Regions from separate parts of the Neomoorella thermoacetica genome, predicted to be linked through region 3. Evidence: riboswitches for the same ligand, from Rfam matches in the RefSeq annotation. Region 3 holds a riboswitch; each other region holds the start of a gene.
What was found. A riboswitch is a leader RNA that binds a small molecule or an ion and turns the genes downstream of it on or off. The one in region 3 is predicted to bind cyclic di-GMP.
Positions count from the first base shown of each region.

Region 1 (9,581 bases), 760 kb from region 3:
TGCTGGTCCTGGGGAAACCGGGTGTTCAGGCAACCCTGGCGGCCGGATTGGCCGGTAATTATCCTGCGCCTGGAGCAATTTGCAACCCTGGTGGGGCTGGTGGCAGTTATTATGACCGCCGGCGGTGACAGCCTGGTCCGGTCTGCCGGGAAGCCGGGGGTTCATTTCCCGGCCGCGCCAACACCACCCGGCCAGTACCTGGAGGCGGTAAAACAGCCGGTAATGACCATTTCTCCGGTTGTCCCGGCGGTGGCAAAAGGGGAAACGGCTTTCACCCCGGGTGACCAGCCTGGGGGGTGGGGGAGCAGCCCGCCGGGTGCAGCCCCGCCCCGGCAGGACCTCCAGCCCTTACGCCAGGTAGCTGGTGCCGGCCACCGGGTGGCCATTACCTTTGACGATGGGCCCTCGCCAGGCTGGACGGATCGTTACTTGAAGGTCCTGGCGGCCATGGGGACCAGGGCCACCTTTTTCATGGTCGGCAGCCAGGCGGTAGCCCACCCGGATCTGGTCAAGGCCGTTCTGGCCGGCAATAACGAGGTGGCCAGCCACTCCTGGCGTCATGCCAACCTGAGCATGGTTTCCCGGGAAGCGGCTCGGGAGGACTTAAGCCAGACCGCCAGCGCCCTGGCCGCCATTACGGGCCAGAAGGTCAAGTATTTCCGGCCTCCCTATGGCGCTATGGGGCCTAACCTCCTGGCTGCGGCCGGGGACGTGGGTGAGAAGACCGTCACCTGGAGCGTCGATCCCCGGGACTGGTCCAATCCCGGCCCCCAGGCGATCATCCAGCGGGTTATGGCCAATGTCCGCGACGGCAGCATTATCCTTCTCCATGAGGCCCACCCCGGTACCCTGGTCGCCCTGCCGATACTCATTAAAGAACTCCGTGACCGGGGCTATGAAATAGTGACCGTATCGGAACTTATTGCCGCCGGTAAAATCCCCTAAGACCCGGCGTCTCTACCGGCCCTCATGCGGCTCCCCGTAGTGAACCCCCGCACCTTGCCCCAACCTTCATTTACATTGTTCGCTGGTTGGGGCGTCGGCCCCCTGGGGGCCCCTCCTGCAAATAGCCTTACCGCCCGCCGGCAATTTCTCTCCTGGTATATCTTGCATATTCTTCCTCTCCTGCGGTATAATAAGGGCGAAAAAAGGAAAAATTCCCCGAAAGGGCAAACCTGCTGAAAGGCAGGGGCGCAAAACTAGAGGGTCTACAGCCTTCACGGGCCATGACAGCCAGTTACCACGGGTGGAACGGGGCTACCCAGGGGGTAGCCTTTTAAATTTTGTCCAGGCAGGAGGAGGGTTCTTATGAGGTTTAAACTATTTAAAAAAAAGGGACTGCAGGTAGAAGGGCCGGACCCCCGGGCTCAAAAGAAGGCCCGGGCCGGAGGGAAGACGGGCGGTTTCTTCAGCCGCTTGAGCCTGGGGGTCAGGCTGGCGACCGGGTTCTGCCTGGTCATCGCCATTTTTGTCGCGGTGGTCATTTACGTCAATTTTAACCTCTTGCAGGTAGCCGCCCTTACCAACAGGGTAACTATCATGTACAACCAGGGCATGCTCTATAACGAGATGACCAGTTCCATCTGGGACGCTTACCGGCGGGCTACCGATTACATAATCAATGGTTCCCAGACCCACGCCTTGGGCTTTGACGACGCCATGAAGCGCTTTGATACCGCCCGCGCCCAGCTAGAAGGGCAACAACTCGACAGCCAGACGGCCGGCTACCTGACGGCCATGGCGCAGGCTGCCAAGAGTTTTACTGACACCTTCAAAAACAGCATCTTGAACACCAGCCAGAGTGACCGCATGGCGGCCCTGCCCATCCTGAGCTTCCAGATGGGGGCCTCCCTGGATAACATCAATAACATCGGTACCCATATGAACAAGGGTATAAGCGAAGAAACCGCCGCGGCGGAAGAACAACTGGCTGCCGCCGTCCGGAACGCCCGGGCCACCCTGCTCTCTGGATTAATCCTGTCCCTGCTCCTGGGCCTGGCGATCGCCTGGTTTATCAACCGCATGGTGGGCCGTTCCCTGGGCCAGGTGGCGGCCTATGCCGCCCGGGTGGCCGAGGGGGACCTCACGGCCGAACCCCTTCATATCACCAGTAAAGACGAGGTCGGCAAGCTGGCTGCGGCCTTCAATACCATGGGCGAAAACCTGCGCCAGCTCATCAGCCGCGTGCGCGACATGACCGGCCAGGTGGCTTCCGCCAGCCAGGACCTGGTCCGGATGTCCCAGGAAGTAGGAGATGCCGTCCGCCAGGTAGCCGCCACCGTTCAGGAAATGGCCAAAGGGGCCGAAGACCAGGCCCAGCAGGTCAGCGAGACGGCGACAGCCACCGACGGCCAGGCGGCCAAGGTAGAGGAGGTCCACCGCGACACCGAGGATATGGCTGCTGCTTCCGATCAGGTGGCGGCCAGGGCCGCCGAAGGGGCCAGAGCCGTGGCCGAGGCCACGGATCAGATGGCGGCCATATCCCAGCGTATGGAGCGCATGGCCCGCGCCGTCGAGGAACTGGGCAACCGTTCCCAGCAAATCGGCCAGATTGTCGGCGTCATCTCCGGCATCGCCGAGCAGACCAACCTCCTGGCCCTCAACGCCGCCATTGAGGCGGCCCGGGCCGGCGAGCAAGGACGGGGTTTCGCCGTGGTCGCCGAAGAGGTACGTAAACTGGCCGAGCAATCAGCCGGGGCTACCAAGCAGATCGTGGAGCTGGTCCAGGAGATCTAGCGGGAGACTGAACAAGTGGTCGCCAGTATGGCCGAGGGTTCCCGGGACGTCCAGCAGGGTACCGAGGTGGTGGCCCGCACCGGCAAAGCCTTCAGCGCCATCGACCAGGCCATCCATACCCTGGTAGGCAAGATTAAAAACGTGGCCGAAAAGGCGGAAGACATGTACGCCGGTTCCCGCCAGGTCAAGGAACGAGTAGAGAGCATTGCCGCCGGCATCGAAGAAGCCGCCGCCAGCACCCAGCAGGTTTCGGCCTCCACGGAAGAGCAATCAGCGGCCGTGGATCAGATCAGCCAGGCGGCCCGGCAACTGGCAGCCGCCGCCAGTAACCTGGAGGAGGCTGTGGCCAGGTTTAAACTTTAGCCCGGGAGAAGGAAGCGTTAATATGGCGCGTACGCCCCTGGAGCGAGTCGTTTGCCCTGTAGCCTGGGAGAGTGAAACCTCCTGGCGTTTACCATGGGGTACGCGTTCCCGGCGCCACCGATAGGATGGGCACGGAAGTCCCGCCGGGGCCGAACCCGCTGCGGAGGCGGGCCGCCGGCCCCGGCTTCATCAACATTTAAGCCCGGGCCTGGAAGGTTTCGCACTCAGTGGAGCGGTCGTTGACGGCGCTGGAGGTATTCGGCGTCCCCTGGACGGCGATGGTAATCTTTTGAGCTTCGCAGTCGCCGTCCTGCCAGTAGATGCAGTTGGCCACCCGGCAATTCACTTTAGGCATTTCTTATCCCTTCCTGCATGGCAGGGCTGGTTCCCTGCAGGAGCGGTTTATCCAGGGGCGCCTGCCGGCAACCTGCCCATCAGGTTAGATTAGTTTTTTCGTCTTTTAGCTTGAACTTCCGGGAGGAAAATTATGCCTGCCACGGAGGAATCCGGCCCCGGGCGCAGAATCTCCTGTTAGAAAGGTGGAATGCATATGGCAACCGATACGGCTCCGGAAATCCAGCTGGTGGTCTTCCAGCTGGCCGGCGAGACCTACGGCGTCGATATCAACCACGTGCAAGAGATCATCCGCATGCAGAGTATCACCGCGATCCCGAGGACTCCGGCCTTTGTGGAAGGGGTTATCAACCTGCGCGGCCGGATTATCCCCATCCTCGACATGCATAAGCGTTTTCACCTGCCGGCCGCCGAGACTACGAACAATACCCGCATCATGGTCGTCGAGCTGGGTCAGGTAACAGTAGGCATGATCGTCGACTCGGTTTCCGAGGTCCTGCGCCTCCCGACTACGAGCATCGAACCGCCGCCGCCCATGATCAGCGGTATCGATGTCGCCTATTTAAAGGGCGTTGGCAAGTGGAACGACAGGCTGATTATCCTCCTGGATCTGGATCGGGTGTTGCAGGAGAGCGAGCAACGTGAACTGCAGCGAGAAGTAGCTGCCGGGGTGGAGACCAGATGAGCGACCTGGATATGTCCCAGTACCTGGGCATCTTCCTGGATGAGGCCGAGGAACAGCTCCAGCAACTGGACGAGGCCGTTGTCCAGCTGGAGCAGACACCGGACGATCAGGAACTGTTAAATACCATCTTCCGGGCGGCCCATACCCTGAAGGGCTCCTCGGCCTCCATGGGTTTTAATCGCCTGGCTACCCTTACCCACCGCATGGAAAGCGTCCTGGATAGCTTGCGCCAGGGGAAGCTCGCCGTTTCCCGGGAGATTATCGACATCCTCCTGGCCAGTGTTGATACATTGCGGGCTTTAAAGGACAGCATCGCCGCCGGCAAGGGTGAAGAAGGCGACGTGAACGAGGTAGTTGCTCGCCTGGAAGCCGTCCTGGCCGGCCCGGCCGCCCCGGTGGCAAACAAAGCTGTTGCTAATGCAGAATTGACCCTTGACGACATTGAGCAGAACGTCATCCGGGCAGCGGAAGTGAAGGGCTTTCGCGCCTACGAGATCCGGGTGCAGCTGGAAGCCGGCTGCCAGATGAAATCGGCCCGGGCCTACCTGGTTTTTAACAACCTGAAGGAGCTGGGGGAAATCATCAAGAGCGTGCCCCATACCCAGGATCTGGAGGCGGAGAAGTTTGACGACACCTTCACCCTGGCCTTTGTCAGCCGGGAGGACGCTGATACCCTGGCCAACGTGGTCAAGTCGGTGTCGGAGATCAAAGACGTCCTGGTGCGGCCCATTGTCCTGGAGGAGGACCAGCCTGCGGCGGCAAGGGCAGGGACGGCCCCCGGCAAGCCTGGGGTGGAAGCTGCCGGCGGGAAGAATGGTACAACTGCTCCTGCAGGCGAGCATCACGTCAACCAGACGGTGCGGGTGGATGTCCAGCGCCTGGAGAACCTCATGAACCTGGTGGGAGAACTGGTCATCGACCGCACTCGCCTGACCGAGGTGGGCAACGGTCTCAAGAACCGCCTGGGCAACGAGGAGCTCCTGGAGACATTAGAGGAGGTCTCTTTGCACATCGGTCGCATTACTTCCGACCTCCAGGAGGAGATCATGAAGGCGCGCATGTTCCCCATCGACCAGGTCTTCAACCGCTTCCCCCGCATGGTCCGGGATCTGGCCCGCAAGGCCGGCAAGGAGATCGATTTTATCATCGAAGGCCGGGAAACGGAACTGGACCGCACGGTCATCGAGGAGATCGGCGATCCCCTTATCCACCTCTTACGTAACGCCATCGACCACGGTATCGAAGAACCGGAGGTCCGGCTTCGCCAGGGTAAACCCCGCCATGGCACGGTACGCCTGAAGGCTTTTCACCAGGAGAACCAGATCGTCATTACCGTGGAAGACGACGGTGCCGGTATGGATGCAGAGAAGATCAAGGCTAAAGCCATCGCCAGGGGTCTTATCAGCCCCGAGTCGGCGGCGCGGCTGAGCCGGCGGGAGGCCCTGGACCTCATTTTCCTGCCGGGTCTCTCGACCTCCGATAAAGTGACTGACGTCTCCGGCCGGGGTGTGGGTATGGATATCGTTCGCAACCATATTGAAAAGATCAACGGCACCATCGACATCCGCACCACCCCCGGTAAAGGAACTTGCTTTACCATCAAGCTGCCCCTTACCCTGGCCATCAACCGTTCCCTCCTGGTTCACGTGGATGGCCGGGTCTATGCCTTCCCCCTGGCCAACGTGGTCGAGATCATCGATGTTACTCCCGACAGCATTCAGCACGTCCATCGTCAGCAGGTGGTCGTGGTCCGCGGCCGGGTGCTGCCCCTCATCTACCTCGGCCAGGCCCTGGGGCTGGGAACACCGATCCCGGCGGCGGATACTTATGCCGTCGTCATCGTCGGTCTGGCCGAGAAACAGGTCGGCTTTATCGTCGATGACCTCATCGGCGAACAGGAGATCGTTATTAAATCCCTGGGGAACTTTATAGGTAAGATACCGGGGATCGCCGGCGCCACCATCATGGGCGATGGCAGCGTAGCCCTTATTCTCGACGTGCGCAGCCTGATGAACTTCGTGGGGGAGGAGGCGGACCGTGAACTGGCCAGTTAGGGTCCTGGTCGTTGACGATTCCGCCTTCAGCCGCCGGCTGGTAACAGATATCTTGCAGGCCGACCCAGACATTCAGGTGGTGGGTTATGCCCGCAACGGCAGGGAAGCCCTGGAGAAGGTCGCCTCCCTGCAGCCCCGGGTCGTGACCCTGGACCAGGAAATGCCGGTCATGGACGGGCTGACGACGCTGACGGCCCTCATGGCCGGGAACCCCGTGGCGGTTATTATGCTATCGTCCCATACGGCGGCCGGGGCGGCGGTGACCATCAAAGCACTTGAACTGGGCGCCGTCGATTTTATCCCCAAGCCGGCACCGGGCGATAGCCTGGACGATTTTACCAGGCAGCTGACGGAAAAGGTTAAAGCCGCCGCCAGGGTGCCGGTGACACGCCTCTGCCGGGGAAAAAACTGCCGGGAAAACACCCCGGCACCTTTTATTTCTCCCCGGCCCGGCCGGGAAGAAGCGGTGGCTGCAGTTACCGGGTCGGCTGCGGCTACCGCGGCGATTGGTAGCCGCCTTTCGCCTGGTCGGAGTCCCGGCGGGAAAGAGGGGGTTGCCGGCGCCGTATCCGCCGGGAGCACCCGGGGGGAGGCCATACGTCCCGGTAAAGGGACGCCTGCGGCCATAAAAGGCGCTGTCGCTGCCGGTGCCGGCCGGCTGCCCGGCCGGCGTCCCGGCATCGAAGTGGTGGCTATCGGTACCTCGACGGGAGGACCGGCGGCCCTGCGTCAGGTACTGACCGCCCTGCCAGGCAACCTGCCAGCCGGCATCGTGATTGTCCAGCATATGCCGGCCGGCTTCACCGGTCCCCTGGCGCGGCGCCTGGATGAACTGGCGGCCCTGGAGGTACGGGAGGCGGCGGCCGGCGACATACTCCGCCCCGGCCTGGCCCTCCTGGCCCCGGCCGGCCGGCAGATGCTCCTGGAGCGGCACGGCGACGCCGTGCAGGTGCACCTGGCCGCCGAGGCCGGGATCACCACCCTTTTTAAACCCTCGGTGGACGCCCTCTTCCTAACCGTGGCCAGGGAGTACGGTCCCCGCAGCCTGGGCGTCATCCTGACGGGCATGGGCAACGACGGCCTGCGGGGCCTCAGGGCCATCAAAGAACAGGGCGGCACAGTGATCGCCCAGGACGAGGCCACCAGCGTTGTCTACGGCATGCCCCGGGCGGCGGTGGAGGCCGGCCTGGCCGACCTGGTCCTGCCCCTGGAAGACATCGCCCCGGCCATCGTAGCCCTGGTGACCGGAGCAGGTTAACCTTTATGTGCCTGACAGCCCCCACGGCACCGCCACCCCTCCTCGCTGGTGGTGGGCCGCGTGTAGGTAGCAATTTACCTTTTCAGGTGTGCTTTATTTTACTATGGTCCATAAAACGGAGTGGGAACAGTGATGGTACGGAGATGACGGCCGGGGTTCAGTTAAGTCATGTTTAACTGAGATGAAAGTCGTATTACCGCCAATTACCTTATCACGCCCGGGTAAAGTTCTGCCCGGGCTTACCGATATATAGATGTGACCTAGAAAATGACAACAGGGGTGCAGGGGTTTGAAGATTACAGGCGAGGGACCGGTATCCTGGAACCGGGTGCGGGCAGCTTACCAGCAAGCCGCGATGGTCAAAGGCAACGACCGGCCGGATAAGGCCCGCCGGGAGGAAGATTACGTCCAGCTATCACCCGACAGCAAGTTTATAAACGATTTAAAAACACGCCTGGCGGGTGAAGAGGATATTCGCTCCACCAGGGTAGAGGCCATCCGTGCTCGCCTGGCGGCAGGCACCTATAACGTCCCGGCGGTAGACGTGGCCGACGCTATCTTGAAGGAGATGGGCTGGTGAGGGAACTGGCCGATGTTCTACGGGACGAGCTGGCGGTGCTGCAGGAACTCCTGACCGTAGGCCGGCAGGAACAGGAAGCCCTGGTGACCGACGAGCTGGCCGGCATCCAGGCGGCCACCGGCCGTAAAGAGGAACTCGCCCGCCGTTTGGCCGCCCTGGAAGAGGAGCGGCAGCAGGTGATGGAGGCAACCCCGGAGACAAGCGTAGCAGGCGCCCCGGTCTCCCGGGAAAGGGGTCGTGATGACGACGAGATAAATCGTCTCCGCGATTCCTTGCGGCAGGCGGTGCGGGAGTTCCAGGAAGTCAACGAAACCAACCGCCTCCTGGCGCGCCAATCCCTGGCCTACGTGCAGAAGATGCTCTCCCTGTTGCTACCGGAAGGCGTGAGTACGGGAATAATGGACCGGCTGGTATAGTAGGTTGGTCAGGGTTACGTGAGTTTTACGGCATGGCCGCTGGTGGTGACCTGAGATTACCGTGGCCTGGGTAGTTAAGATAGATTTGGAACAAACGTTTTCTGCTGACCCTTTATTAATTTATGGATAGTGCCTGTAGAAATATACTTGCCGCCCCGAACTCGCGGGGCCATCTGCAAGGCATGGGGGACAAAATCAGCGTAAAGGGTGAATTCGGTTGCCCGGAACTTTTTTCGGCTTTAACACCGCCCTGCGCGGCATGCAGGCCCAGCAGCGGGGCATTTACACGACTTCCCACAATATCGCCAACGCCAACACCGAAGGCTACACGCGCCAGCAGGTGGTTCTGACGGCGACGCCGGCTTATCCCGTCCCGGCCATGAACCGGCCCGGCGGCCAGGGCTGGCAGATCGGCACCGGCGTCGACAGCCAGGAAACCCGCCGCCTGCGGGATGAGTTTTTAGATACCCAGATTCGCCGGGAAACCGGATCTTTAGGCCAGTGGCAACAGATCCAGGATGTGTTGCAACAGGTGGAGGTTGTCTTTAATGAGCCGTCCGATACGGGCCTCAGCACCCTGATGAGCCAGTTCTGGGCCGCCTGGCAGGAATTGTCCAAGAACGCGGAAAGCTCCCCGGTGCGGACTACCGTCGTCGAGACGGCCAACGCTTTGGCGGAGGCCTTCCGGCACAGCGCCGCCCAGTTGAACCAGATCAAGGACGATATCGACCAGTCCATTGAGTTAAAGGTCAAAGAAGTAAACTCCCTGGCCCAGCAGATAGCCGACCTGAACGGCCAGATTAAAAATATCGTTGCCGCTGGCGACCAGCCCAATGATTTGATGGATCAGCGGGACCTATTACTGGACAGGCTGAGTAAAATCATTGATTTTAGCGTAGAAAAAAATATGGTAACAGTAAATGACGAAGAAATCGCTGACGGCCAGATAAAGATAAAGCTTGGCGATCAATATTTAGTAAATGTTGATGGTACGGATGGTAGCATAGTTAATATGGTAGCGGCGGGTACAGATGATGCAAATAAGGGCAAAATCTTTTGGGAGGATTCAGGTGACGAAATTGTGCCTGCTAATGGAGAGATTAAAGGTTTGCAAAAAGCACGCGAAGACGTGCAG
Region 1 covers NZ_CP012369.1:667,930-677,510, forward strand. The annotation lists gene MOTHE_RS03305 (polysaccharide deacetylase family protein) at 1-945, shown strand, start outside; cyclic di-GMP riboswitch class I at 1,159-1,245, shown strand; gene MOTHE_RS14075 (methyl-accepting chemotaxis protein) at 1,309-2,736, shown strand; gene MOTHE_RS13435 (DUF5798 family protein) at 2,752-3,099, shown strand; gene MOTHE_RS12735 (DUF1540 domain-containing protein) at 3,296-3,454, opposite strand; gene MOTHE_RS03320 (chemotaxis protein CheW) at 3,650-4,138, shown strand; gene MOTHE_RS03325 (chemotaxis protein CheA) at 4,135-6,192, shown strand; gene MOTHE_RS03330 (protein-glutamate methylesterase/protein-glutamine glutaminase) at 6,176-7,450, shown strand; gene flgM (flagellar biosynthesis anti-sigma factor FlgM) at 7,740-8,030, shown strand; gene MOTHE_RS03340 (flagellar protein FlgN) at 8,027-8,446, shown strand; gene flgK (flagellar hook-associated protein FlgK) at 8,664-9,581, shown strand, end outside.
Region 1: another riboswitch for cyclic di-GMP. It lies ahead of MOTHE_RS14075 (methyl-accepting chemotaxis protein); the one in region 3 lies ahead of MOTHE_RS07180 (methyl-accepting chemotaxis protein).

Region 2 (9,581 bases), 740 kb from region 3:
CCGCCGACGGCGGCTGCTGCTGTTGCAGGAAAACACTGGGCTGGGGGATGACCAGGTGCACCCGGGCGTCTTCCACCTCGTCCAGGGTAACGATGGTCCGCCGCAGTTCCTCCTGCAGGGCACGCTGATAATCCAGGTTACGCTCAAAGTCGGTCATACCCAGCTTGTTCTGGTCGAAAAGCTCAAAACCCTGGCCGTTGTTCAGGACACCGGCGCTGGCCAGGTCCAGGCGTAACTGGTAGATCTGGTCTTTGGGTACCTCGATGGTGGTACCGTCACCCGTCAGGCGGTAGGGAACCTTCATCTCCTTCAATTTTGCCGTAACCGCCGCGGCGTCCTGCTGCTGCATGTTGGTGAAAAGGGGCGCGTATTGGGGCCTCACCAGCCACTGGACCAGGAAACCCGCCGCCAGCAAGGCGGCCAGGGTTACCGCTACCAGGGCCGAACGCCGCCCCGGAGTCAATCCCTGCCAAAAACTCTTTGCTTTGCCAAATATATCTTTAACCTTCATTAATAAGCTCCCTGAAGGTGGTATGGTTTCCTTCTCAAACTGCCGGGTATGTCTTGGAAGTTACTATGAAGTTACTATTTAGTTCTCAATCAAGTAGTTTATATTTGCATGCGGGAAATTTCCTGATAGGCTTCGACGGCTTTATTACGCACCTGCATGGCCAGCTGCAGGGAGAGGTTAGCCTCCTCCAGGGCCAGCATGACCTGGTGGACATCCTCCACCTTACCGGCAAAATATTCCTGGGTGAGAGCGTCGGCCTGCTGCTGCAGGTTATTGAGTTCATCCAGCTTTTGCCGCAGGAGATTGCCGAAGGATTGGGCCACGGCATCCGTCCCCCCGGTTTGGGAAACCGGCCGGGTCTCCTGAAGGGGTGCCGGCATTAAAAGGGATACGGGTGTAAGGAGCATTGGGAACATACCCTCCTCGAATTATCCTTGCGGGCCCGGCTGGTAGCCGCGAAACAGGCTCGCTGCCCATACCTGCCTGTTAGCCGGCGGCCGGGCTCGCATGCAGTGCGCCATTTAAGGTGTAACTATCTAGATGGCATCGCCTGCCGGTGGTCTGCCGGAGTGATATGGATTCATCCAGGCAGCACTGCCGGCAGGGACCCGCCCACGGTCCCGGGCCGGTGATCTTTGTGGCCATCCAGCCTGGTAGCCTAACGGCCGATCTCCAGGGCCTTCAAGGTCATGGCCTTGGCGGCGTTCAAGACCGTCACATTGGCTTCATAAGCCCGCGAGGCGGTGATCATGTCGACCATTTCGTTGACGATATTGATGTTGGGTAAATGAACATAATCATTGGCGTCGGCGTCCGGATGGGACGGATCGTAGACCAGGCGCGGCGGGGAATTATCCTCGACAATGGCAGCTACTTCTACCCCGGCGCCGGGAGCCCGGGACGAAGGCCGCCCGGGTAGCTGCCCCATAGCTTCCTGCAATCTCTCGGCGAACACAGGCACTTCGCGACGGTAGGGACCGCCCCGGGGCGTGCGGGTGGTATTGATATTGGCCAGGTTGTTGGCGATAATATCCAGGCGCAGGCGTTCCGCCGTGAGGCCGGAGGCACTGATGGCCAGGGCCGGTAGCAGTTCCAACCTTTTATCCCTCCCTGATTTCCCCTTGTTTCCCTTACCTGCAGGCCGGATCCAGCCGCCTAACGTCTACCCTCGTTGATCACGTAGCGCAACATGGCCAGGCGGGTGTTGAGCTGCTGGACAGCAACGTTAAAGTTCAGGCTATTTTGGGCCAGGTCAACCATCTCGCGGTCGATATCGACATTGTTGCCGTCCTGGCGCATGGTGGTGCTGGTATCCCTGCTTACCTGGGGAGCGAGCTCCAGGCCGGATGGAGGCAGATGGTAGGGGTTGGTACGATACAGGGGCAAGCCCGGCTCGAGCCCCAGGGCCCGGCTGAGCTGGTCCTCAAAGGAGACCTGGTAGCGCTTAAAGCCGGGAGTATTGACATTGGCGATATTGTGGGCGATGGTCCTCTGGCGCAGGGTGGCCGTGTCCAGGGCCTTCTCCAGGACGTACATGGTCGGCGTCAGGAACACCCAATTCTCACCCTATTCCCTGAAAAATCGATGCTATTCTCCAACAGTTACCACTTTATCACTTTCGTGGTAATCTTGGTATCGGACAAAAGGCCCAATTGCCCCGGGACTAAAGTCCCATGCCTAAAAATAAAGGCCCTCTTCCGGGCATAACAATTTAACCGGTTACGGTAGCCTGGCAGCCATAGCCCGGTCTGTATCTACCAGGCCTTAGACCCATGGCTTTGCGCGCATCCCCTTTCGGAGAGCTTGCCTTTGACGCCCGGAGTAAGAAAGTTTTACCTTGGTTGCTTTCGGTATTTATTCAACACGTTTTGGCAAATTCTTGCAGGTGGAGAGAAATTTAACCAAAAAATAATGAGCCGTCTATGGAGAAACGGCTCTTTCATGCAATCAATACAGCCATTGGCCCTGCCTCGACAGGACCCACCAATTTATCGCCCTTGCCACTTAGAAAGCAAAGTAACCAGGATACGCTGCCTGTTGGCTAAAAACGTCAGGACTTCTACTTGATTAAACTCATCCTGGCCTGCTGGTACCTTCCTTCCCCGTAGCTTTCCAGCTGCAGGCGCCGCAGGATGACCATATCCCCCTGTACTTCCACAGCCACGTGATCGCCCGTTTCCCATCCCAGCTGCTGCCGTATTTCTTTCGGGATAACTACCTGCCCCCGGCTTGATAATTTTGTTATTTCAACCTGCTTGCTCATTGTCTTCCTTCCCCCCACCTATCCCTGCCCCTGTTCTCTACCTAAAACTTAACTTATAACCGCCGGTCAAGGCAGCGGGGCAGCATAGTTTTATTTTCCCGCCGGTAGGCCAGGCCCATTTGCCGGGCTGTTCGTACTTGCTCCAGCTCAGCCCTAATCGTTGCTATAGCCAGATTGCATTTTTTTATATTGGCTTCATGCACATACTGGCATTCTTCCCATAAGGACCGCACTTGCAGGGCTGCCCTGGAAAGTTCCTTGCGGGTTGCCGGCGGCAGGAACTCGATCTTTTCCCACTCCAGAATTTCACACCCTGAAACTAATACCAGGAACTCTTCAAGCTGCCGGGTAGCCTGCCGCGCCCGGGTCAGCCTTTCCCTCCAGGGAGCGGCTTCTGCTAGGAGATTATTCAAGTCACCCCAGGCGCCGGCTTGAATGGCTTGCTGTTGTTGCTTTAAGTTTCGCTGCCATACCTGCAACATTTCTATTTCCTGGCCATACGCCTCTAAAAGCTGCCTGGCCGCTGTTTCTATTTCGTTCATTAATTAACCCTGCCAGTTCACACCTGCTGTGGTGCGGTAATCGTGGGTCTGATATATTTTTGTAGCCTCTTCCCAGGTGTCGCGCAGTTGCTGCAAGAGCTCAATAACTTCTTTGATCATCTTTACACTTTTTTTCACATTGGCCTGCACCAAATGGCGATACATGAAATCATACAGCTTGTACAGGTTTTCAGCAATATCGCCAACATCCCGGTTTAAGGTCGCCATCAATTCGCTTAAAATATCCTCGGCCCGACCCAGGTTATTGCTCACAGCAGCATAATCCTTTTGCTCCATGGCCACCAGCCCCTGGCGACAAAAGCGCAGGGCTCCATCGTAAAGCATCAGCACCAGCTTCTCCTGGGACAGGGTTTGGACCTGGTTTTGCTGGTAGGCCTGGTAGGGGTTGATGACAGCCATAAGTTACACCTCGATATTCATTCGCCTTGTGCCTAAAGGGTTGCTGGTTTAAAAACCTGCAACGCCTGCCAGTAAACTACGACAGAAAGTTAAACTTAACTTCATGGGCTTCTAAGACTCTCTCCACATCCTCACCGCTCCCACCCTGTTTTATGAAGTATAGTATCACAGCTTAAGCTATTTCTGCTGGTAGACCCCCAATCCGGCAATCTGCCCGGCCAGCCAGTTCCCCTGGCTCTGCAAAGCCGCCAGGGCCTGCTCCATAGCCGTAAACTGCCGCCGGAGCTGCTCTTCCCTCATGGTGAGCCGGTCTTCCATGCGGGCGATCTGGTCGTCGATGTCATCCATGATGTTCTGCAGGGACTGCTCCCGGGAAGGAATAATGCCGTCCCCGGAGCGCACCAGGGAAGTCAGGTAACTATCCAACTTGTCGACCAAGCCGGTTTCGCTGCTGTTGGTAAAAATAGCCATGACGGCTGTTGGGTCCGTCTCCAAAGCCGAGGTTAACTTTGTTGTATCCAGGGTTATTTTGCCGTTGCGATCGAAGGTTAAAGAACCGCTACCTACTACAGCCCCTGTCGAAATACCAATACTCCAGGGGGTCTGGTAAGTCCCCGTTAACCCGGCTACTCTATCAGTCATCAGTTGCCATAAATCGTTTTTAAAACGCGCCAGGGTAGGATCGCCCTGTAAATCACCCTTGTCTCCGGCTTTGGTGCTGATAAACTCCATTACTGAGTTGTATTGATCCACCATGGCCTGGATAGCATCAACGGCCTTCTGAGTGTCGTGGCTTATCTCCAGGTTCAGTGTTTCCGCCGGTTCAATTGTGCCGTTGCCGTTAGTGTCAGTAACGGCCAGGAGGTTCAGGGTAACCCCTTGGATGACATCTGTAATCGTATTGGTGGAGCGGGTTATAGTGAGGCCATCGACTGTAAATACGGCATCCTTGGCATCCTGGATGACGGCGCGTGGTAGAATAACCCCGCTTGCATCTACCAGCCCTAACTTATTGAGGACACCGTCAGGATCGGAAAAAGATATAGCCCCGTTAGAGCCGGTAGTTTTACTGGTAATTACCAAGCGATGATCGATGACGCTGGCCGTCACAATGTCCCCCGCTCCCGGGCCTGTTTCCCCTTCAGAAGGTACTGCATTGATCAGGGAGGCGATGGATTGTAGGCTATCATTTTCATTTATGGTAATATTCCGGGTTTCACTACCAACGGTAATGGTAAAGGAACCGCTCAGGCCCAGCGCCACAGTATCGGACGTAACCGGTTCTGCTGGTTGGAAGGTGGCCGTCCAGTCGGCAAGCATAGGAATAACACTGGCACCAAAATCTCCATTTAAAGTAGCTTTAATCTCCACCTGTTGCACATTGCCACTTATATCAGCTGTTAAAGTATGGCTCTTAAAAATCCCGGAACCATCACCGGTTAAATTGCCCAGCGTTTGCCATTCACTCCAGGTAGTGCCATCAAAAGTACGGTATTGATACACATAATTAGCATTCAGCCGTTCCTGTTGATTGACCGTCAAAGCCAGGCGGCCGCCATTGGCGGCATTAACGTTAATAGCATTAGAAGTAATACTCCCCGTTGCTCCTGAGGCTAATTTTAGCAAGCCATTTGCCGTATCCTGGGTTAAGTTGTTCAACGTCGCCACACTGCTGGTGTAGGTGGCGTCAGTAAAAGTATCTGTTAATAATTGCGCTTCCGTACCATAAACCAGATTCTGGCTGGCCACTTTGTGAGCCTGGGCTAGCTGGATAATGCTCACCTGGTAACTTCCGGCTGGAGCATTGCTGGCTGCAGTAGCCGTCAGAGCCAAGGTATTACTTGAGGTGGCTTTCATACCGGTAAAGGTGGAAGCAAGTTTAAGATCGCCAAGCTTGCTCTGCAAGCTGCTTAAACGGGTATAAATATCGTGCCAGGCGTTTTTCTCCACGTTGTACTGGTTTTTGCGCTGCTGCAGCCTGGTAAGGGGTATCCTTTCGAGGTCCATTAACTGCGTGATAATCGACTCGGTATCCAGTCCCGAAGCCAGGCCGGAAAAATAAATGCCGCTAGCCATATCAGAACCCTCCTATATCAACTCATCCAGGAGCAGCCCCACCATTTGCTGCATCTGGCTGGCCACATTCAGTACTTTTTCCGGCGGGATGCGGCGGATAATTTTGCCTTCATTGGCGTCGATCACTAGGACGTATATTTCACCCTTTTCGTGGTCGAGCTTAAAGCGCAGTTTAATATTAAAAAGATCTGTGGCTGTATTGAGCTTTGCCACCGCCTGCTCAAGATCGCCCCGGGAGTACCCGGCCTGCCCATCCTGCCGGCGCTTTTCCTGATCGCTGTCCACGTTAATTTTTTTAGTATCCTGTACTGCCGGTTTCTGCGTCTGGCTCTGGACCTGGTTTAGGATTAAAGGATCGACTCCTTCGACCCGCACTCTTGCCACCCCCGAGGTAAATCTAATTCCTAGAGGTTAATATCGACAGTTCCTTGCCGCGCTTGAGGTTTACCACGGATTAAAGTTGCTTCGCAGTGTTAAAACTTAAGCGAAGCACTTTCTAATGTGGGGCGTACTACGGGAATAGCCTCCTTTTCCTTTTTCAGAATGGTCTCGCTTCTAACTGTGGTATAATATAGCCATAATAATCAGCCTGTAATGTACTCCTCTACCCTGAACGAAAGGGGGCTCTAAAGAATGGCCGCAATAGAGATTGCCCGCAGGCGTTTTACTGTCGATGAATATTACCAGATGGCCCGGGCAGGCATTCTGGGAGAAGATGACCGGGTAGAGCTGATTGAGGGGGAGATTATAGAGATGGTGCCGATAGGAACCCAGCATGCCGCGTGTGTTAGACGGCTGCTTCATATCTTTAGCACCAAAATAGGCGACAATGCCCTGGTAGACACCCAGAACCCTTTACGCCTGGGCCAGAACTCGGAACCCCAGCCCGACTTGATGTTGCTCAAGCCGCGTGATGATTATTATGCTACTTTCCACCCCCGGCCGGAGGACGTGCTATTGTTAGTCGAGGTGGCTGACACTTCGTTGGCCTATGACCGCGAAGTAAAAGTAAGCCTGTATGCTAAGGGCAGAGTTAATGAAGTATGGCTGGTTAACTTGCAGACGCAGCAAGTCACTGCCTATCGCCAGCCTTCGCCGTCCGGGTATAGAGAGGTTAAAGAATACGGGCACGGCGACCATATTTCTCCGCTGGCTTTCCCGGGGCTAAATATTCCAGTCCAATATATTTTACCTGGAGATTAGCACCGGGCTTTTTCACACCATCCTCGCGCCGTAATGAATATGGCCCGGCACGACATGAGAAAGCTTTCATACCAGGATCAATTAACATAAATATCGGCTTCCTGATACAGCTTTACCAAAACTTCTGGTGCCGGCCGGGTAACCCACTTCGCGCTCAAAGTCATAAATCTCTCGTCCACCTGAACTTACCTGGACAACCTTTAATTTTATATCCCTTTCCTCTAAGCTTTTGAACAGCTAGTTGAGGCGCTTTCACGCCGAATCTTTTCTTCTATTTCTTTCAGTATCTCTGTTGTAAATTCGGCATAGCGCTCAACCTCGGTAAAGAAGGACAGGTACAGGGAAGCTAGTTTTTCTCCTCGCGCAGGCAATTCCTGCTCGTCGTTTACTCTTTCGCCCAATATACGGTTGATGGCGTCAATACGGGCGGCCAGACCCTGCTCTAGGAAAAGTCGATAAAGGATATTGCCGGTGATGCGCCGGTCCAGGCCCATGAATTTCCGGCGGGCACGCTCGTAGTTAGTTAACTTTACTGTTTTCTTGTGGCATTTTTCCAGCAGTTGCCGGGCCACTTCTATACCTTCCTCAAAGCAGGCCCGCAAATCCTCCCGCCGGGAACTAAGCTCGCTAAAGGCCTCTTCAAGACGCCGAAGTTGTTCCCCATCTGGTACTGCATAAACGTCATGCTTTGCTGCAATAATTTCCCCTGGTGAAAACGTTTCCCGAAGGTACTTATCTCTCACTTCCTGCAAAGACATAATTTCGGTACTCCGAATACGGGCACCCCCTTCTGTGGCATCTATGACCAGGCGCTTTCCCTTGAGGTTGCCCAAGTACTGTTCATACCAGACGAGCATGGAATAAAAGGCTGTAGTGGTCGGCACTCTATCGCCATATATATCTTCTACCCAAATGTAGTTCCCCTGGCTGGGGTCTATCCTCTGCTGGTGCCTGGCGCCGTCGGCGTGGGTCTTGTTGTTGGTGAAGGCCAGATCCTGGCCTATAAGGATAATGGGGTTAGCGCCCATCTTCACCGCCAGGTCCAGGCAGACATTGGCCACTGAGGGACCGCTGATCAGAACACCCTTTTTCTCGCCCAGCTTTTCATCAAACCATTCAATAAATGGTGAAACATTCAATTCACAGCTAAAAGTGGGCCCCTGGTACTCCTGAACGATGCGGGGAAAGATGACCGGAGCGTAAACCAGAGGTACTCCCCTCCCGTCAAATCCGGCAAAGTGCTGGTAATTGGCATCTCCAGGATCAAAAGAAACCAGCAGATCCGGTTTGATGCCGTTTTTTTCTAGAATCCTGATGGCTGAACCGGCAGCCATGATCAGTACCCTTCCCTTAAGGGAAGGTAAGAGATGGATATTTTTTTCTAGAGAGGGTCCCGCGGCCACAATCAGAGCCGGTTTACCGCTGAAAGCGTCGAAAAGGTGGATAACCCCAGGGGCTTTTATGTAGGGTAAAAAGTTATCACGAAAGTTACATAACCACTGCATCATGAACTTTTCGGTGGTGGCCCAGTTGACCCGGCGCTGGCGCAGCCTGTCGGTAACCCCCTGGCACACTCGTTGCCAGTAGCCAGCATAGAGTTGCTCATAAGCCGGCAAAGTATGCAGGGCTATTCTTTTACCGGCGTTTTCGGCCAGAATGTTGCTGAGTTGGGCGGCCGCATCCTCGGGGTCGGCCACCGCTAGCAGGTAAAACTGCCCGCTCTTCAGCAAGTGGGTCATGTCCCTGGCGGCGAAGGCCAGCTTTACCGCCGCCAGTTCCGGCTCCAGTACTAGAACTGCTTTATGGGGGTATAAGTCCTTCAGGGCTTCCAGATGGTAACCCAGGCCCATCCCCAGGACAACTACCATATCTGCGTTTTCATCAACGCCCCGGGCCCAGGTTACAGCCTCGCGCCGGGGATCATAGCGGCTGTGCAGGGCTATCTCCTTACCACCTGTGATGGCTATTAGTGTTGGTTCGCCATTTTGGGCCGGGGCAAGCTGCCGATCCAGGGGCAGGGCTGTGGCCTCCAGGTCCCGGAAAAGTTCCGGGCTATACCGCTGCAACACCCTGGCGTTTTTGCGATAGACCAGATTAGTAGATGGGCTCACTGGCAATCCCCCCTGGTGTAAACTGCGTTAAAGAAGGCAAGGCAGCCTTCCACCAGGGTGGCCAGCCGGTATTCCAGCACGTCAGCCAAGCTTACCGCATCCCCTTGCTCCCAGGCGGCCATCATTTCCTGCACCGTCGCCCGGAAGTCGCCGGCCAGACGACTTCCTTCCCGCTGTTTGACGGGATCGAACTGTTTCTGCTGCAGAACACTACCAAGGAGAGAATTCAGCCACTCCAGCCCTTCCAGGAGGCCAGCCCAGGCTTCAACGCCGATATTTTCACCCCGCACCAGCCTTTCCGCTTTGTTATGAATGTCTTCCAGCATTCTGGGAAGGTAGCTTGCCGCCGTGTTCAAAGCCTCGGCCAGCAATTCTTCTGGCGTCATGGTAATTATGCTAATTGTTTGCGGCTGCGGATAAACCCGGGCCTGCAAAAAAAACTCCACGTCGGCTAT
Region 2 covers NZ_CP012369.1:692,991-702,571, reverse strand. The annotation lists gene fliF (flagellar basal-body MS-ring/collar protein FliF) at 1-511, opposite strand, end outside; gene fliE (flagellar hook-basal body complex protein FliE) at 610-918, opposite strand; gene flgC (flagellar basal body rod protein FlgC) at 1,170-1,607, opposite strand; gene flgB (flagellar basal body rod protein FlgB) at 1,667-2,065, opposite strand; cyclic di-GMP riboswitch class I at 2,232-2,329, opposite strand; gene MOTHE_RS03460 (AbrB/MazE/SpoVT family DNA-binding domain-containing protein) at 2,571-2,774, opposite strand; gene MOTHE_RS03455 (hypothetical protein) at 2,828-3,316, opposite strand; gene fliS (flagellar export chaperone FliS) at 3,320-3,736, opposite strand; gene fliD (flagellar filament capping protein FliD) at 3,914-5,812, opposite strand; gene MOTHE_RS03440 (flagellar protein FlaG) at 5,825-6,187, opposite strand; gene MOTHE_RS03435 (Uma2 family endonuclease) at 6,446-7,015, shown strand; gene MOTHE_RS03430 (motility associated factor glycosyltransferase family protein) at 7,237-9,126, opposite strand; gene MOTHE_RS03425 (DUF8042 domain-containing protein) at 9,123-9,581, opposite strand, start outside.
Region 2: another riboswitch for cyclic di-GMP. It lies ahead of flgB (flagellar basal body rod protein FlgB); the one in region 3 lies ahead of MOTHE_RS07180 (methyl-accepting chemotaxis protein).

Region 3 (9,581 bases):
TCCTCCACCGTGGCGCTCTGTTCTTCGGTACTGGCCGATATCTCTTCAGCTGCCGCCGCATTCTCCTCGGCTATTGCCGACACCCCCTGGATAGCTTCCGTAATTTTCCGGGCCTCATTGTTTATCTGCTCCGTTGCGGCGGCTATTTCTTCGATGCCCTTGACCATGGCCTTTACCTTCTGAGAGATGTTCTGGAATACCTCGTTGGCATGATTAACGGCATCCTGCTGGGCGTCGACAATGACTTTAGCCTTATCCATTTCTGCCACCGCCCCCTGGGCCTCGTCCTGGATCTTCTGGACAATCTGGCCGATCTCACTCGCTGCCTGGGCCGAACCTTCGGCCAGTTTGCGCACTTCTTCAGCGACTACGGCAAAACCCCGCCCGTGTTCTCCGGCCCGGGCTGCCTCGATGGCCGCATTCAAGGCGAGCAGGTTGGTCTGGTCGGCAATGCTGGTGATTGTTTCCAGGATCTGACCCACCTCCCGTGCCCCCCGGGCCAGCTTATTGATAGCTTCGCTGACAGCTTGCGCTGCCTGCAGGTTTTCCGCCATCTTGTCGTTCTGGTTTTCCATAGACGCCAGGCCGTCGTCCACCAGCTCCCCGGTTTGTTCCGAATACCTGGCCAGGGCTTCTACCCTGTCCCTGGTTGAGCCAATGGCACCGGTGATGTTATTGACCAATTCCGCTATATTCTGGGACTGGGTAGCCTGGTCGTTGGCGCCCCGGGCCATATCCTGAATGGCATTGGCCACCTGCTCCACCGACCGGGAAGCTTCCTCCGTAGAGGCGCTGAACTCCTGGGCGGAAGAGGCTATCTGGTTGGCGCTATCCTGAACTTTTTGGACTATGGACCGCAGGTTGGTGACCATAGTCTTTAACGATCGGCCTAAAGTCCCCAGCTCACCGTAGAAGTTGGTGTTAATGTCTACCTGCAGGTTGCCTGTGGCTAAAACATCGGCCTGCCCCGCCAGGGTGATAATGGGCCTGGCTATCTTTCGGCTGATATAAAAGGCCAGCAGGGCTATGAGGATGGCAGCAAGGGTAATAAGGATAATGTTAAAACGTTGCATGGCAGTGACCCCGGCGTATACTTCACTGGTGGGGGCCGTCATGGCTACTACCCAGCCGGTTGCTTTAACCGGGGCATAGGCGACCAGGTTCCGGACACCATTGCGGATATACTCATCTTCTCCTTCTTTATTTTGCAGCATTTTCTGGGCGACATTGTTCAGGCTCTGGGATTCAGTTTTCGTCAGGTTTTCGTTCAAAACTTTTTTAGCATCCGGGTGGGCCATGACCACGCCCGTGTTATCGAGCATGTAGGCGTAACCCGTCCGCCCGTACTTGCTGTTGTTTATCTGGTGTAATAGTGTCTGGCTGTCATAATGGGTACCCAGTATACCGATAATCCCCCCGGGCCCTTTAACCGGTACAGCTATGGTTATGCCCTCTTTGCCGGTGCTTCTATTGATAACCAAATTGGAAATAGCGGCCTTGCCTTTGATGGCCTGCTGGTAATAATCCCTATCGCTAATATTGACTTCTGGCCCGCTGGATGGAATTACCATACCGTTAGTCCCGGCAAAAAAAACTAAATTGGCATCAACCGTCTGCTCAGCTACCATCTTTACAAAAGCTCTAATTTGCTCTTTATCATTTGATTGCAGGACACTTGCAGTTGCATCCTTATCCATTTGCGTTAAACGGCTGTTAATCCAATCGTTCACATTTTCGGCCATACTGGTGGTAATTTGCCTTAGGGTCAAATAGGTGTTAGCTGTAAATTGGGCCTTACTGAAATAAAAGTTAACCAGGCTGATAATAATGGCTGGTATCAAGGATAAAATAAGGAACAGCGCTAGTAACCGGCTGCTAATACTATCGGCGATTTTAAGCTTCATAATCGTCTTCCCTTCTCGAATATAATTTGGCTAAGCTGGCCATGCACTGTAATTAAAGCCGAATTAATCATGACTGTCATCTGGCATTGTCCCGCATGGTTCCTTAGCAGGTCGTGTATCAGAACCAAATAATAAAAGCCTCCGCACCGGAAGCTCCCTCCTTTCCGTTACGGTAGCAAAAAGAAGTACCCCGGCTACCGGCAACCTGGCAACCATAGCCCTTGTCGGGCTTTAGGCCCATGGCTTTGCGTCCCTGCCTTTCGACAGGTTTGCCCTTTGTTGATGGTTAAGTTTACACATATCGACAAATTATGGACCCAAGCGACAAGTATTATAACATGTTATTCAAGGATTTGCAACGATTCTAAAATAACGTTCCATAATTAAATTGGTTCTTAAAGATTCAAAAATACCGTGGTTTTGTTTGTAATAAATCTTCTTCAGGTCGAGGTGCATTCCCATGGAGCCTTATCCCAGCGCAGGCCGCGGTAAGTGGGGTGACGGAGGCGGCCGTCCGGGGTCAGCTCCAGGTACTCCACCGTACAAACCAGCCGGGGTTGCACCCACCGGGGCTTCCTTAGCTCCGGGATGTTTTCCTTAAAAGGCGGCGGCCCGGGCTGGAGCTGCTGCAACTCTACCAGCAACTTCTTTTCCTCCTGCCGGTCAAAGCCTGTACCCACCTTGCCGCGGTAAACCAGCTGCCCCTCCCGGCATTCCGCCAGGATGAGGGACCCCAGGAGACGCCCGCCGGCTCCCGGTTCATAGCCGGCAATAATAAACTCCCCCGCCCGGGTGTGCCTGAATTTGCGCCATCGGGGTGAGCGTTTACCGGGGAGGTAAGGGCTGTCCAGTTCCTTGGCCATCACTCCTTCCAGCCCCTGGCCAACACAGGCCTCATAGAACTTCATACCATAGTTTTCAATAAAACTGGAGACAATCAGGTTCTCCCCCGGCGCTAATGCCTCCTGAAGCCTTTCTTTGCGCCAGCGGAGGGGCTCCGGCATAATGTTTTCGCCCTGGTAATAAAGGAGGTCAAAGGCGACAAAGATGGCCGGCATGCGCCTGGCCGCCTGCCTTACTTTAAGGGGGTCTCCCAGGCGGCCCCTCCCCTGGAGGAGGCTGAAGGAAGGCTTGCCATCCTTCCCGGGGACGATAATCTCCCCGTCCAGTACTGCCGGTTGCCCTTTTACCCGCTGGTGGAGGCTGGCCAGTTCGGGAAAGGTGGGTGTAATGTTCAGGAGGTTGCGGGATTGGAGGAGGGTTTGTCCCTCAAGGTAGGCCAGGCAACGATAGCCGTCCCATTTTATTTCATACAAGAAATCCGGGGAATCGAAGGGCCTGCTGATTACGGCGAGCATAGGCCTGATCTGGAACAGGGGCAGGCCGGCTCCGGTAGTGGTCATGAAGTTTTGCGCCGGCGGCGGGGCTTGCGGTCCTCGACGTCGGCAGCAACTTTCTCCTTTTCCTGCCTGACCAGTTCGATGCTGGCTTTCAGGGCCTCCATGAGATCGACTACTTTGCCGGCCTCCGGCCGGGCCGGAACCTCTACTTCTTCCCCGGCGATTTTGGCTTCGATGACCTGGAGCAGGGCCTGGCGGTAGGTGTCCGTATATTTCTCCGGCTGGAAACTGGTTGCCATGCTCTTGATCAGGGTAACAGCCATCTTCACCTCGTTCTCGCGGAGGTTCACCTGGAAGTCCAGTTCCGGCATCCCGGTTACAGGTCTTACCTCCCGGGGGTAAAACATGGTGCTCATTACCAAGGCCGGGCCATAGACCCTGACCGTCGCCAGGGATTCCCGGCTCCGGATAGTTACCCGGGCGACGGCCACCTTGCCCGTCTCCTCCATAGCCTTTTTCAAGAGGAGATAAGGCTTCTGGCCCATGTCGGCCGGGGCCAGGTAGTAAGAGCGGGAGAAGTAGATAGGGTCGATTTCCTCCAGGTCGACGAAGTCCATGATGTTAATGCTCCTGGTTTTTTCGGCGGGAATAGCCTCCAGGTCTTCCTCCCGCAAGATTACATACTTGCCCTTTTCGTATTCATAGCCGCGTGCTATCTCCTCCGGCGGTACCTCCACCTGGCAGTAGGGGCAGTACTTCCGGTACTGGATGGGTGTTTTGCAACGGGTATGCAGGTAATTGAACTTGAGGTCGTTGCTCTCGGTGGCCGGGTAGAGCTTCACCGGCACATTGACCAGGCCGAAGCTGATGGCGCCTTTCCACAGGGGCCGCATGGCTCTCACCTCAGGCTTTTCCCTAGTATCTCCATCCGGCCGGGTGGCAATACGGCAAAAAGAAAAGCCCGGGCGCCCCGGGCCGGCCAGGATCGGCACAACTATTCCAGTTCGGTTACAAAGGCCCGGAGTCTTTCCAGGCCGGCTTCGATCTGGTCCATGGAGGTGGCATAGGAGAGGCGCAGGTAAGGTTCGGCGCCGAAGGCGACGCCCGGTACCACTGCCACCTGGAATTCATTCAGCAGGGCTGTAGCGACATCGGTGGAGTTGCCCAGGACCCGACCCCGGAATTTGCGGCCGAACAACTTGCCGATATAGGGGAAAACGTAGAAAGCACCGCCGGGCTGGTTGCATTCGATGCCCGGTAACTCCCGCAGGCCCGCCAGGATGCGGTTGCGGCGTTGTTCAAACTCGCGACGCATCATTTCCACGGCTTCCTGGCTGCCGGTCAGGGCAGCCACGGCCGCCTTCTGGGCGATGGAGGTGGGATTGGAAGTCGAGTGGCTCTGGAGATCCGTCATGGCTTTGGCCACGGGCCGCGGCGCAGCGGCATAGCCAATCCGCCAGCCGGTCATGGCGTAGGTCTTGGACACCCCGTCAATGAGGATGGTCCGTTCTTTTACCTCCGGCGCCAGGGAGGCGATGCTGGTGTGGGTCAGGCCGTCGTAGAGGAGGGCGGCATAAATTTCATCGGAAATGACTATCAGGTCCCGGGCAACAATTACTTCAGCCAGGGCTGCCAGTTCCTCCCGGCTGTAGACAGCGCCGGTTGGGTTACATGGCGAATTGAGGATTAAAAGCCTTGTCCGCGGGGTAATGGCCGCTTCCAGCAACCCTGGCGTCAACTTAAAGCCGGTGTCGGGGCCGGTGGTGACTACCACCGGGACACCGCCGGCGAGTTTAACCTGTTCGTAATAGCTTACCCAGTAGGGGGCGCTAAGGATCACCTCATCACCAGCGTTAAGTAAAACCTGCATGGCATTATAGAGGGAATGCTTGGCGCCGCAGGAGACGACGATATCTGCCGGTTCATAGGTCACTCCCCGGGCAGCCAGGCTGGCGCATATTGCCTGGCGCAGTTCAGGAATCCCGGCTACCGGCGTGTAACGGGTAAAGCCGGCTGCCAGGGCGTCGATGGCTGCCTGTTTGATATGCTCCGGTGTACCGAAATCAGGCTCGCCGGCGCTGAAGTTTATTACCTTCACCCCTTTAGCCTTCATGGCTTTGGCCTGGGCGTCAATGGCCAGGGTGGGTGAAGGACTGATACCGGCAGCCCGCTGGGCAAGTTGCATCTTAAATCCCTCCAGAAATATTGCTAGCTTTATTATTTATCCCGCCCGGGCTTTTGTAAAGGATTTTTCAACTGCCAGCTAGGACCCGGTCTCCGGCCCTTCCTGGCCGTCCCCGGCATTAGCCAGTTCGTAGGCCCGGCAGGAGATCTCCTGATAGTAGCTGGCCAGCAGCTGCTGAAACTCCCGGGCATAAGGACCAAGGGGTGGCGGGCCCAGGCGTTTTAAAACAGCCCGGGGTATGGCTGGAGGTGCGATATTGACCTGGAAAAGGGCCAGCTCCGGGCCCGCCCGCCAGAATTCGCCCGGGTCCCGGGGAAGCACCGGCAAAAGCTCCTCGCCCCCGGCAGCCGTTTCTTCCCCGCCTCCGGCAGCAGCCGCCGTCGCGCTTCCGCCGGCAAGGGCGGCCCGTTTCTCCCGCAGGGCGGTAATTAACTCTTCTTTCCCCCGGCCCCGCAGGCGAAAAACAAGGAAGGATGGTTGTCCCGGAGCTTTTGCAGCAGGGACCCCAACTCCCCCTCAGCTTCCACCCGGAGAACCGGCAGGCCGGGGACACCCGGGAGGCCGCCGTCCGGGCTCCCGGCCCGGCACCTGGCCTCCGGCCAGTCCGAGTCTCAGGGCTTCCTTCGCCGTGACGACCCCCGTTGAGGCACCTTCGCGCCAGAACCGGGACAGGGACTCCAACTCTTCGGGGCACAGCTCCACCCACTGGCCCCGCAGCCGGACCAGGGGCACCTTTCCCCGGCACTTAAAGCCAGCAAGGCGCTGATGAGTTCCTGTTCAGTACTCAAAACCGGGGTAACTCAGACCACTCCGTACCATAGTCCAGTTATATCACCGGTGCGGCGACCCTATTGACCAGGCTGCCGATGTTCTCCACCCTGATTTCAATGGTATCGCCCACCTGCATAGGGCCCACACCTGCAGGGGTGCCGGTAAGGATCAGGTCCCCCGGGTGGAGGGTCATCACCCGAGAGATAAAACTGACCAGCCTGGGTACCGGGAAAATCAACTGGGAAGTACGCCCGTCCTGCTTCAATTCTCCGTTCAGGAAGGCCTGGACCCGAAGGTCGCCGGCGTCGATACCCCGGACAATCCAGGGACCGCAGGGCAGAAAGGTGTCGAAACCCTTGGCCCTGGTCCACTGGCCGTCCTTCTGCTGCAGGTCCCGGGCCGTGACATCGTTGGCTATGGTGTAGCCAAAAATATAGTCTGCCGCCTCTCTTTCCTCGACGTTATGGGCCTCGCGGCCGATGACCACCGCCAGTTCGGCTTCATAATCCAGGCGGCCCACCATAGGCCAGTAAATAATCGTCTCCCCGGGGCCGATGACGCTGGTGGACGGTTTTATAAAGATCACCGGTTCCTCCGGTAGCTTTTCGCTCATCTCGGTAATATGGTTGCGGTAATTCAGACCAACACACACGGCCTTGCCCGGCCGGCATGGGGCCAGGAGGCGAACTTCGTCCAGGCTAAATTGGCGCCCGCTTTCCCGGCAGGGGCCAAAGATTTCGCCCTCCAGGGCCAGGATTTTCGCCCCTTCCAGGCGGCCGTAAAAAACCTCACCCCCAGCGCTAAAACGTACTATCTTCTCGCTTCTTTCCATTTGTAGCCCTCCCCTTTCCTGTTGAAGCCATAAAATTATTGTACTATATTTACAGCTTTTAAGTCACCGCAAAAAGCCCTCCGGGGGCTCGACGGGGCTGGCGCAGTGAAAAATTAACCGGGTTGCATTTCCCGGCAGAGGTGCATTTGGTATTTATTATTTGGTATTTATTGAAACGGTTGCTATAACGTCAGGAATGGGATTATTCTCCCTGGCGGGGGAATAATAAAGTCGCGAAGAAGAATCTAATCCGAGGAAGGGAGGGCTACTTTTGCACGTCAAAGTAGTAGAACTGGTGGGCGAATCTCCTAACAACTGGAAGGACGCCGTTCAAAAGGCCGTGTCTGAAGCCAGCCGCGACATCAGTAACATCTCCGGCGTAGAGGTCTACAACCTGACAGCCAACGTCAAGGACGGCAAGCTGTCCGAGTTTAAGGCCAATGTAAAAATCGCCTATGCCGACCACAGCGCAGATCTTTAATGCTAAAGCCCCGGACTTCGCCGGGGCTTTACAGATATAATGTACCGCGCAAAACAATGGATACCGGAAATGGCAGAAAAATCATCCTTCCCACACCTTGACATGGACCTTGCGCCGGCGGGGTCCATCGAATTCGCAAAAATAAATACCCTGCCAGGTACCCAGAACCAGGCGGCCCTCATGGATAACTACCGTCTGGTTACTACCCATGAGGGAAGCCTTGATATGGGCCGGAGAATTACCTTCCCCGTGACGGTAACCGCCAGCCGAGACGATTCTCGCCAGGGCCGCAAGGATATCGGTCACCACATCCGGGTCGGCGTTTTCATTAATAGTTACCCCGGCCGTGGTATGGGGTACATAAACCAGGCAGAAGCCCTCTTTGATGCCCGCCTCCTTTACCGTCTTTGCAGCCAGGTGGGTAATATCAATCATCGCCTCTTTAGCCTGGGTCTGAAGATCAAAGGTAAAAAGCATTTTACCGGCCTCCATTATTCCCGACAACCGCCACCGCCTCGATCTCCACCAGTACATCTTTAGGCAAGCGGGCCACCTCTACGCAGGAACGGGCCGGGGGTTCCTTGGTAAAGTACCGCCCGTAAACCTCGTTGATAGCGCTAAAGTCATTCATATCTTTTATATATACGGTAGTTTTGACAATATCCTCCAGGCCGGCCCCGGCGGCAGCCAGGACGGCCTGCAAATTGGCCATCACCCTGGCTGTCTGCTCAGCCGCCCCGCCGTCGACGATCCGGCCGCTTGCCGGGTCAAGGGGTATTTGACCGGAGGTGAAAATCAAGTTGCCTATCTTAATGGCCTGGGAGTAAGGCCCGATGGCTGCCGGAGCCTGATTGGTTGCAACTACTTTTTTGCCCGTCATTTGGCATCAATCCCTTCCAAAACCTCATCTTTATTCACAGGTTCCAGGGTTAATTATTCGCCGTAACTATATTTTTCCCTGCTGGTTAACTAATCGTCAACTCTGTTTACTCCCGGCACCCGGGCAGCGGTACGCTGTCCCCATCCCAGCTCCCTTCCGCCTGGAGCAGTTCCCTAATTCTTTGCAGGGCCTGGCGCTCAATGCGGGAGATCTGTACCTGGGAGAGCCCCATTCGGGCCGCCACTTCCGCCTGGGTTTTATCCTGGAAGAAACGCAGGACCAGCACCCGTCGGTGTTTTTCCGGCAACTGGCGCAGGACCTCCTTCAGGGCAATCTTATCCAGCCACTCCGGTTCCTCCCCGTCTTCGGAGGCCAGCTGGTCGAGAACGTAGATGGGATCGCCGTCGTCCTGGTAGACGGTGTCGTGGATGGAACTAGGCATCTGCACGGCTTCCAGGGCGGCTATAATCTCCTCCCGGGAGAGGTCCAGGGCCTCGGCTATCTCGCCGATGGCCGGTTCCCGGCCGAATTTCTTGGCCAGTTCCTCCCGGGTGCGGTTGACTTTAAAGGCCGTTTCCTTTAAGGAGCGACTGACCTTGACGGCGCTGTCATCCCGCAAAAAGCGCCGAATTTCCCCCAGGATCATGGGTACGGCATAAGTGGAAAACCGCACCTTATAGCTTAAGTCAAACTTATCAATGGCCTTGATGAGCCCGATGGTTCCGATCTGGAAGAGATCTTCCAGCTCGTAGTTACGTTTCTCGAAGCGTTGCACCAGATTAAAAACGAGCTTCAGGTTACAGTTAATCAGCCGCTCCCGGGCCTCCTTATCCCCTGCCTTGGCCCGGCGCAACAACTCATCCGTCTCGGCTTCGGACAGGAGGGGAAAGCGGGGGAGATTCATTTCCGACAGGCGCATTTCTTCACCGCCACCTCAACCGCCCGGTTACCGGGCAGCCCTCCATCACTCTGCTCCCGCTTTCTTGAGGACCTTCAACATCCTGACCGTGGTTCCCCGGTTGACCTCCGAGGTCACTTCTACCTCGTCCATAAAGGACTGCATAAAGGCAAAACCCAGGCCCATCCGTTCCGGGTCGGTGGAGTAGGCCGGCTGCATGGCCAAGGCTACATCCTGGATGCCCCGACCCTGGTCGGTGACAGTAATCACCAGGCCGGCGGCGGTATGTT
Region 3 covers NZ_CP012369.1:1,428,965-1,438,545, forward strand. The annotation lists gene MOTHE_RS07180 (methyl-accepting chemotaxis protein) at 1-1,904, opposite strand, end outside; cyclic di-GMP riboswitch class I at 2,101-2,188, opposite strand; gene ligD (non-homologous end-joining DNA ligase) at 2,345-3,307, opposite strand; gene ku (non-homologous end joining protein Ku) at 3,304-4,137, opposite strand; gene MOTHE_RS07195 (pyridoxal phosphate-dependent aminotransferase) at 4,239-5,429, opposite strand; gene MOTHE_RS07200 (hypothetical protein) at 5,508-5,756, opposite strand; gene MOTHE_RS07205 (SNF2 helicase-associated domain-containing protein) at 5,946-6,161, opposite strand; gene MOTHE_RS07210 (fumarylacetoacetate hydrolase family protein) at 6,256-7,032, opposite strand; gene MOTHE_RS07215 (dodecin family protein) at 7,304-7,513, shown strand; gene MOTHE_RS07220 (secondary thiamine-phosphate synthase enzyme YjbQ) at 7,595-7,990, opposite strand; gene MOTHE_RS07225 (RidA family protein) at 7,992-8,393, opposite strand; gene sigF (RNA polymerase sporulation sigma factor SigF) at 8,500-9,312, opposite strand; gene spoIIAB (anti-sigma F factor) at 9,358-9,581, opposite strand, start outside.